DNA from 3 places in the Pantoea sp. SGAir0184 genome. Region 1 is predicted to be linked to each of the others. Evidence: predicted binding sites of a transcription regulator. Region 1 holds the regulator's gene; each other region holds the start of a gene.
The links. The regulator PurR, encoded in region 1, represses purine synthesis genes. The targets are predictions, from matches to a motif close to CANGCAAACGTTTGCNTG.
Positions count from the first base shown of each region.

Region 2: serA (phosphoglycerate dehydrogenase) is a predicted target of PurR. The motif match lies at 2,179-2,196, and genes of this name have one in related genera.
Region 3: purE (5-(carboxyamino)imidazole ribonucleotide mutase) is a predicted target of PurR. The motif match lies at 1,813-1,830, and genes of this name have one in related genera.

Region 1 is NZ_CP028050.1:2,385,326-2,388,603, reverse strand. Features, by position in the region: gene punR (DNA-binding transcriptional activator PunR) at 1-653, shown strand, start outside; gene purR (HTH-type transcriptional repressor PurR) at 650-1,675, opposite strand; gene C1N60_RS11190 (cytochrome bd-I oxidase subunit CydH) at 1,949-2,038, shown strand; gene C1N60_RS11185 (C40 family peptidase) at 2,095-2,886, opposite strand; gene C1N60_RS11180 (Grx4 family monothiol glutaredoxin) at 3,253-3,278, shown strand, end outside.
Region 2 is NZ_CP028050.1:877,424-880,701, reverse strand. Features, by position in the region: RNA gene ssrS (6S RNA) at 1-154, shown strand, start outside; gene C1N60_RS04000 (5-formyltetrahydrofolate cyclo-ligase) at 225-830, shown strand; gene serA (phosphoglycerate dehydrogenase) at 861-2,099, opposite strand; gene rpiA (ribose-5-phosphate isomerase RpiA) at 2,379-3,038, opposite strand; gene C1N60_RS03985 (LysR family transcriptional regulator ArgP) at 3,221-3,278, shown strand, end outside.
Region 3 is NZ_CP028050.1:3,116,087-3,119,364, reverse strand. Features, by position in the region: gene purK (5-(carboxyamino)imidazole ribonucleotide synthase) at 158-1,222, opposite strand; gene purE (5-(carboxyamino)imidazole ribonucleotide mutase) at 1,219-1,728, opposite strand; gene C1N60_RS14855 (UDP-2,3-diacylglucosamine diphosphatase) at 1,862-2,578, opposite strand; gene ppiB (peptidylprolyl isomerase B) at 2,578-3,072, opposite strand.

The DNA of each region.
Region 1 (3,278 bases):
CTAATGGCTGGCGCGGTCAGCTCAGTATCGCGGTAGATTGCATCGTCAAACCGCAGCGCACCCGCCAGCTGGTAAAGGATTTTTACCGCCATTTCCCCGATATGGAGCTGATCATCAGCTACGAAGTATTTAACGGCGTGTGGGACGCGCTGGCTGATGGTCGTGTCGATGTGGCGATTGGCGCCACCCAGGCCATTCCGGTCGGCGGCCGCTTCGCCTTTCAGGATATGGGCGCGCTCAACTGGCGCTGCGTGGTGAGTCCGCAGCATGCGCTGGCCCACAGTCCGCAGCTGGACGACGAAACCCTGCGCGCCTGGCCGTCGCTGGTGCTGGAAGATACGTCGCGCGCGCTGCCGCGCCGCATGACGTGGACGCTGGATAACCAGCGGCGGCTGGTGGTGCCGGAGTGGGAAACCGGGCTGGATTGCCTGCAGGCTGGATTGTGCGTGGGCATGGTGCCGGGACACCTGGCGCGCCCGCTGCTGGACAGCGGCGCGCTGGTGGAGCTGGCGTTGCCGCAGCCGTTTCCGGACAGCCCGTGTTGCGTCAGCTGGTCTGAGCAGCGCGCGTCACCGGCGCTGGCGTGGTTACTGGAATATCTGGGCGATGCGGAGACGCTGAACCACGAGTGGCTCAGCGAGAAGGTGGCTTAACGGCGGTAATCGCGGAACGGGCCATCGGCCACGGAGCGGCGCTCAATCAGCGTGGGCTGCACTTCAATGGTCTGCGGCTCTTCGCGTTTGCTGGTGATGCGGTCCAGCAGCATCTCCAGTGCCTTTTCCCCCAGCTGCGCTTTCGGCTGGTGCACGGTTGTCAGCGCCGGGGTGAAGTAGCGCGCGTTGCGCACATTGTCATAGCCAATTACCGAAATATCCTGCGGCACGCGCAGTCCCATCTCGTCGGCCGCGCAAATCGCGCCCATCGCCATGATATCGCCGCCGCAGAACACCGCCGTCGGGCGCTGTTTCTGGTTCAGGATCTGCTGCATTGCCTGATAACCTGACTCCGGTTCGAAGTCACCCTGCACAATCCACTCGGGACGGACGCTGATGCCCGCTTCCTGCATCGCCTGCAGAAAACCCGCATGACGGCCGCCACCGGTGTTGCGCTCCATCTGGCCAGGGATAGCACCGATATCGCGATGGCCGCGCTCAATCAGGTATCGCCCGGCGAGGTAACCGCCGTGGAACGCATTGTCCTGCACGGTATCGGTAAAGTCCCCGCGCGATTCGCCCCAGTCCATGACCACCATCGGGATATTGCGGTTCTCTTCCAGCATCTGCAGCAGATCGTCGGGATATTCGGAGCACATGACCAGCAGGCCATCGACGCGCTTTTGCGCCATCATTGACAAATAGGCACGCTGTTTTTGCAGATCGTTATGCGCGTTGCCAAGAATCAGCGTGTAACCACGCTCAAAGCAGTGATTCTCCACGGCTTCAATAATTTCGGCGAAGTAGGGCGCTTCGCTGGAGGTCGCCAGCAGGCCCAGCGTCTTGGTGTGATTCACCTTCAGGCTGCGGGCCACCGCGCTCGGTGAGTAGTGCAGCGCTTTAATCGCTTCCCATACGGCGTTACGCGTCTCTTCCGCGACAAAACGCGTTTTGTTGATGACATGCGAAACCGTGGTGGTTGAGACCCCGGCGCGTTTCGCCACATCTTTAATGGTTGCCATGAAAATGGTACTCCTGGGCTTATCGCAACTTACTGATAAGTATATTGTTAAACGTTTGCGTCTGCTAATGGTTTTGCGCCCTGAATATCAGGGCTAATCTGCTTAATCGGGCAGGAAAACATCCTTCAGCAGGCTGTCAATGCAGCATGCGCTAAATCTGTTGCGCAACGAAAGGCGGCGATTCTAGCAAGCCGGGGCGGATAACACGAGATTTTTGCCCATCACTGTGCGAAAATTATTTAACCATGCAAACTGTGTGACTAAGGAGTTGTGATGAGTACCGATTTAAAACTGGCATTGACCACCACCGCCGCTGCTCTGCTGATGATTATTGCCTTTAGCTTTACCGCCATTCTGCATTAATAAAAAAGCCGGTGCTGCTGAACAGCCACCGGCTTTTTTGTTGCGCAACGCTGAGCTTAGCGCACGGTTTTCGGCGTCATCATACGGCGTGCGCCAACGTAATGCTTCTGCCAGTAATCCTCGCCCAGCGCGCTAATCTGGATATCCTTACCGGTGCGCGGAGACTGAATGAATTTACCATTGCCCAGATAAACCCCGACATGGTCGGCGGTGCCGCGGTTGTTGATGCGGAAGAACACCAGATCGCCTTTCTCCAGCATCTCGCGCTTGATCGGCGCGGCGTCGCGCAGGTGATACATCTCATTGGCGGTACGGGGAAATTTAAACTTCACCAGATCTTTGTAGGCGTACCACACTAAACCACTGCAGTCGAAACCGGTGTGCGGTGAGGTGCCTCCCCACTGATACGGTTTACCCAGCTGGCCCATCAGTTTCGTCATCGCGGTTTCACGTGCTTTTTGATAGCGCAGGCGGTGGGCTTTGCTCATTTTAATGCCGCTCAGCTGCTGCACTTCATCATCAACGGCAACGTCACGCGATTTTTTCGCCAGCCGCTGATGACCATATTTTTTCGCACTGAGCTTAAGTGAGGATTTGCGCTGGGTGGTGTGCTGAAGTACCGTTTCGCTTTTGTGCTGTTTTTTCAGCCTGAACTTCTGTACCGACGTCAGGCGTGACTTTTTGCTGGTGGTTTTCACCGGGCGTCGTTTGCGACGCTCATCGTCACGCGCGTTCTTTTTCTCCGCTTTCTGCAAACTGGCATTAACCGGCGCATGCGGAGAAGCCGCCGCCACATTAAAGAACAGTTGGGCAAAAGCCAGTATGAAAAGCGTAATCAGTAAACGCATAGTCCGGTTACAGGTTAAGCCGTCGGCAGAAAGCCAGACCGCGGTAAAGTTAGAAAAATCTGATCGACGATCAGCACCGGGGCAATTCTAATCCACTTTTTTTGCAAAAGGTAAGGTCTTTTTCCATTAATCTGTCACGGTACTGAAAGTGGGGCAAAAATGAGCGATTTCAGCTGTTTAACCCAGCGGAATTATTGCTAATTATTAATTGATTAATGCTTATTAATGATATGAAAATGTTATTCGTGGCGCGCGAACTTAACAAACATGGCGATATGCGCCGGCTAAGGCAAAATCCCGTTTTCAGTCGCGGGGCGAAGTCGCTACAATAAACAAACACGAAGTGAAGGATTAAGGAAGGCAAAAATGAGTACTGTTGAAAAAATTCAGCG
Region 2 (3,278 bases), 1.5 Mb from region 1:
TCCCCTGAGCCGATATTTCATACCAACAGAGTGTGACGCTCTGTAACCTGTGAGCATGCTCGGTCCGTCCGAGAAGCCTGATGGTTACGACGGCATACTCACCTTGAACCAAGGGTTCAAGGGTTACAGCCTGCGGCGGCATCTCGGAGATCTCCTCTTAGTTCCACCCTGTTATTCCCGGTGTGATAATGTGGCTATCAACAGCCTTATCAGCCGGGGACATCATGCCAGCATCTTCTCTTCTCGACCGTCAGGATATTCGTCAGCATGTGCGCCATCTGCGCCGCAATCTTACGCCTGAGCAACAGGTTGAGGCCGCCGATCTGCTGGCTGAACATGCCATCAATTTTGCCCCGCTGGCCAGCGCACAACGCATCGCGCTGTTTCTCTCCGTCGATGGCGAAATCAATACCCGACCGCTGATTGCCAAACTGTGGCAGCAAAAGAAGCAGGTCTTTCTGCCGGTGCTGCATCCGTTTGCGCCCGGTCACCTGCTTTTTTTGCGCTACACGCCAGAAACCCCGCTGCGACCTAACAAGCTGCGCATCCCTGAGCCGCCGCTGGATATTACGCAGCTGGCCACACTCGATCAGCTGGATGTGATGCTGGTACCGCTGGTGGCGTTTGACGCGCAGGGACAACGCTTAGGCATGGGCGGGGGTTTTTACGATCGCACGCTACAGCACTGGCAGCAGCATGGCTTTTTACCGCTGGGTATTGCGCACGACTGCCAGCGCGTGGATGCGCTGCCGGTGGCGGCCTGGGATGTGCCATTGCCGGCGATTCTCACGCCGTCAAAGCTGTGGCAGTGGGAAACGCTGGCGGGATAAAGACAGGGCGCCCAGCGGCGCCCTGCACTGTCAGTACAGCAGACGGGCGCGCATGGTGCCCGGAATCGCCTTCATCAGCTGCAGCGCTTTCTCCGCCACATCCTCTTCGGCATCAATATCGATAACCACATAGCCCATCACTGGCGAGGTTTGCAGATACTGAGCGGCAATGTTGATGCCCTGCTCGGCAAAGATCTGGTTGATGGCGGTCAGCACGCCCGGGCGGTTTTCATGGATGTGCAGCAGGCGGCTGGCGCTGGCAGCGTGCATCGGCAGCGAAACTTCCGGGAAGTTTACTGCGGAGAGCGTCGAGCCGTTGTCAGAGTACTTGGCCAGCTTGCCAGACACTTCCAGACCGATGTTCTCCTGCGCTTCCTGCGTTGATCCGCCGATGTGCGGCGTCAGGATCACGTTGTCGAATTCGCACAGCGGCGAGTTGAACGGATCGCTATTGGTTGCAGGTTCAACCGGGAAGACGTCGATGGCGGCACCAGCCAGGTGCTTGCTGGCCAGCGCATTACACAGCGCCGGGATGTCGATCACGGTACCGCGCGCGGCGTTGATCAACAGCGCGCCGGGCTTCATCAGCGCCAGCTCTTCGCTGCCAATCATGTTCTGCGTGGACGGCGTTTCCGGCACGTGCAGGCTGACCACATCACTCATGTTCAGCAGGTCAGAGAGATGGCGCACCTGGGTGGCATTGCCCAGCGGCAGCTTGTTTTCGATATCGTAGAAAAATACGTGCATGCCGAGGCTTTCCGCCAGCACGCCGAGCTGCATCCCGATATGGCCGTAGCCAATGATACCCAGCTTCTTACCACGCGCTTCGTACGAACCGGTGGCGATTTTATTCCAGATGCCGCGGTGTGCTTTGGCGTTGGCTTCCGGAATGCCACGCAGCATCAGCAGCATTTCGCCGATCACCAGTTCCGCGACCGAACGGGTATTGGAGAACGGGGCGTTGAACACCGGCACGCCGCGTTTCGCTGCCGCGCTGAGATCAACCTGGTTAGTACCAATACAGAAGCAGCCCACCGCCACCAGCTTTTCAGCTGCCGCGAAGATCTCTTCAGTCAGTTGGGTACGGGAACGGATACCAATGAAGTGGGCATCGCGGATGGAGGACTTCAGCGTCTCAGCATCCAGTGCGCCTTTGTGGAACTCGATGTTGGTGTAACCTGCGGCGCGCAGATTATCCAGCGCACTCTGGTGAACGCCTTCCACCAGCAGGAACTTAATCTTGTCTTTTTCCAGTGATACCTTTGCCATTTCCCGACCCTATTCAGAATTCAACGAGGACTACCATAAGGTAGCCTTCTGTCAAAATATCAAAATTTTCCGGCGCGGCAATACAAACGATTGCCTGCACGCCAGCACGCGCCCACGTGCAGACAACACAAATCCACACAAAATCGTGAGATGACGAGAGCGCAAAGTACGAACCTGCTGTTGATGAATCATTTGTGACATAAGTCACCAAATTTCACTGCAGCAAGAAAAGATGTTTTGCGGATGGAAATAACCGGCGCTGGCGGCGCGCCGGTGAGATCAATTGGTGATGGTTTTCACGCCGTCCGGCGTGCCAATCAGCGCAATATCCGCTCCGCGTGCGGCAAACAGCCCCACGGTGACGACGCCCGGCAGCGCATTGATGGTTTTTTCCAGCGCAATCGGGTCAAGGATGCGCAGATTATGTACGTCGAGAATAATGTTGCCGTTATCCGTAACCACGTGCTGACGATACTCCGGCAGGCCGCCCAGCTTCACCAGCTCCCGCGCCACATAAGCGCGCGCCATCGGAATCACCTCCACCGGAAGCGGGAAGTTGCCCAGCACATCGACCTGCTTGGACGCATCCGCGATGCAGATAAATTTCTGCGCCACCGCCGCGACAATTTTCTCGCGCGTCAGCGCTGCGCCGCCGCCCTTGATCATCTGCATCTGCGGATTGATCTCATCAGCACCGTCGACATACACCGACAGCGCATCCACATTGTTGAGATCGAACACCGGAATGCCCAGCGATTTGAGCTTTTCGGTTGAGGCTTCCGAACTGGAAACCGCGCCCTCGATCTGATCCCTGATGGTACCAAGCGCGTCAATAAAATGCGCCGCCGTTGAACCGGTGCCTACGCCAACAATGGTGCCTGGCTGCACGTACTGCAGCGCTGCCCAACCTACCGCTTTTTTCAGTTCATCCTGGGTCATGGTATGTTTAAAACCTGTGCGACATCGAAGTGCGCGTAGTATAAAACAAGGCGCTGTCAAAAAGCGCGGCTGACCGACGTTGGATGTAAGCCTTTGGAAGCCAGCCCGCAAAAACGCGTCGGCCGCACAGCTTCGCCGTTTTATGGCATAGTAGTTTCCACCCTGAACGAGAGAGAACAACAATGAAACGCCCGGATTATCGAACGCTTCAGGCGCTGGATGCTGTGATTCGCGAACGCG
Region 3 (3,278 bases), 730 kb from region 1:
GCGCATGATTCCCTCTCCCACGGGAGAGGGGGCCGATCGAGCCTGTATGCGTGATTCTGCACTTCAGAACGTTCAGGTGAGCGTCAAACGGAAAAATCGCACCGTATAATCCCCTCTCCCTGTGGGAGAGGGCAAGGGTGAGGGGAACACCGCAGAACTACAGCTTCGCCATGGCCCACGCAATGCCGCTCGCATAGGCGTCAGGCAGCAGCGGTACCAGCGCATTGAGTGCGGCGGTGAGGCGTGCCGGATCGCTGTCGGTCAGATTCAGGTGCCCGACCTTGCGTCCGGCGCGGACTTCTTTGTCGTACCAGTGCAGATGCACCAGCGGCTGCTGCAGCCAGTCGGTATTGAGGTCGGTGCCAATCAGGTTGACCATCACCGACGGCGCAAACACCACCGGCTGCGGCAGCGGCAGACCGAGCACCGCACGCAGGTGCAGTTCAAACTGGCTGATTGAGGCGCCATTCTGCGTCCAGTGGCCGCTGTTGTGCACGCGCGGTGCCAGCTCATTGATCAGCAAGCCCTGCGGTGTGACGAAACACTCCATCGCCATCACGCCCACATACTTCAGCTCATGCATGATCGCGCTCAGCATCGCTTCTGCCTGCTGCTGTTGCGCGGCATCAGCCTGCGGGAAGGCAACGCTGGTACGCAGAATGCCGTCCTGATGCAGGTTGTGCGTCAGCGGATAAAACACCGTGCGGCCATCGTGCCCGCGCGCGCCCACCAGCGAGACTTCACCGCTGAAGTTAATACCCTGCTCAACGATGCACTCGCCGTAGCACTCATCCGGCAGCGTTACGGTTTCGTCGGCGCGCAGGCGCCACTGGCCGCGGCCGTCGTAGCCGCCGGTGCGGCGCTTGACGATCGCCAGCTCGCCCAGCGTGCTGAATACCGCCGGCCACTCGCTTTTCTCAGCCAGTAACTGCCACGGCGCGGTTGCCAGGTTGAGCTGGTCGAGCAGCTGCTTTTGCGTCAGGCGATCGGCGAGGCGCGGAAAAATATCGCGGTTGACGAACGCCGGATGGTTAGCCAGCTCGCGCGTCAGCGCGGTTTCCGGCCAGCGCTCGATTTCCGCGGTGATTACGCTTTGCGCGATCGGCAGTGCCGACGGCTCCGCGTCCAGCCCGACCGGATACACGGCGATGCCCAGCGGCTCGCCGGCCTGGCGCAGCATGCGGCCCAGCTGACCGTTGCCGAGTACGCAAACTGGCTTCATGCGTCCTCCCGCGGATCCGGATTATTCAGCACCTCATCGGTCTGGCTCTGACGCCAGGCGGCCAGGCGTGCAGCCAGATCGCGATCGTGAATCGCCAGGATCTGCGCCGCCAGCAGTGCGGCGTTGGCGGCACCGGCTTTACCGATGGCCAGCGTACCGACTGGAATCCCGCGCGGCATTTGTACGATGGAGTAGAGGCTGTCCACGCCGCTCAGCGCTGCGCTCTGTACCGGTACGCCCAGCACCGGCAGCAGGGTTTTCGCCGCCAGCATGCCTGGCAGGTGCGCCGCACCGCCGGCACCGGCGATGATCACCTGAAAACCGTTGTCGGCTGCGCGCTCTGCAAAGCTGAACAGCTTATCTGGCGTACGGTGCGCAGAGACCACTTCAACGTGGAACGGGACATCCAGGCTGTTAAGGATTTCCTCGGCGAACTGCATGGTAGCCCAGTCACTTTTGGAACCCATGACGATGGCGATACGGGCCGGGGCGGCGTTGGATGACATGCGGTCAACTCCTGTGAATAATCAAACGAACCTGGCCGGGCGGGCAGGTAAAGAAGGGCACAGAGAATAGCACGAGACAGCGGCAAGGAAAACGGTTGCGTGGGCGGAAAACCGGCATTTCCGCCGCAAACAATCAGAAAGGAAATTCGATCAACTGCACGCCCTGTGCGTCCAGCTGAATCATCGATCCGCGCTCATGCCACGCGCCCAGCACCGCGCGTTGCGCTGGCGTGCCGGCGAGCTCGAACTGATGAATCGCCGGGCGATGGGTGTGGCCGTGAACCAGGATCGACACCTGCTGGCGCGTCATCGCCGCGGCTACTGCCTGCGGGTTGACGTCCATGATGCTCAGTGACTTGTGCTGGTTGGCCTGCTTGCTGTCGGCCCGCATCCGCGCAGCAATGCGCATGCGCAGACGCAACGGCAGCGCGAGAAACAGCCGCTGCAGCCAGCGCTGATGGACTTTGGCGCGAAAACGCTGATAACCGTGATCGTCCGTACACAGCGTGTCGCCATGCATCATCAGCACGCGCTGACCATAGCGCTCCAGCACCTGCTCTTCGGGCAGCAGCGTCATGCCGCTGGCGCGGGCGAACTGTTGACCTAACAGGAAGTCGCGATTGCCGTGAATGAAGAATTTTGGCACCGGCAGGGCACGCAGGGCGTCGGCGATCTGCTGATGCAGCGGATTAGGATCGTCATCGCCAATCCAGGCTTCAAACAGATCGCCAAGGATGTAAAGCGCATCACACTGCTGCGCTTCCCCCTGCAAAAAATGCAGAAAACCGGCAGTGATTGCCGGTTCTTCCTGACACAGATGTAAATCTGCGATAAACAGCGTGCGCGACATTACTCGCTGACGGTCACTTTCTGGATGATCACGTCATCAACCGGCACGTCCTGGTGCATGCCGCTGCGGCCGGTTTTCACTGCTTTGATTTTTTCGACCACGTCCATGCCTTCAACCACTTCAGCAAACACGCAGTAACCCCAGCCCTGCAGGCTTTCGTCACGGAAGTTCAGGAAGTCGTTATCGGCAACGTTGATGAAGAACTGTGCGGTAGCCGAGTGAGGTGCCTGGGTACGCGCCATCGCCAGCGTGCCTTTGGTGTTTTTCAGGCCGTTATTGGCTTCGTTGCGGATGTCTGCTTTGGTGGCTTTCTGCTTCATGCCCGGCTCGAAACCGCCGCCCTGAATCATGAAACCGTTGATCACGCGGTGAAAAATGGTGTTGTCGTAGAAACCTTCACGGCAGTAGTCCAGGAAGTTCTGTACGGTAGCCGGCGCTTTGTCATCGAAGGTTTTGATTACGATATCGCCATGGTTCGTCTGGAAAGTGACCATTATATTCGTCCTGTGGAGGTTGTCGTCAGTATCAACTGCCGCACCGGCAAGGCGGCGGGGCATTTTTGTAGACGCCTCTTATATCACAATTTCCAATAACGCGTCAGTAAGGCAACGGCAGTTGCGAAGCGAGCGATGCACAAGTCGGAAAAATACGGCACAATAACCGGCTACATCAAGAAGGCGTATCCCGCACACGTAAACAA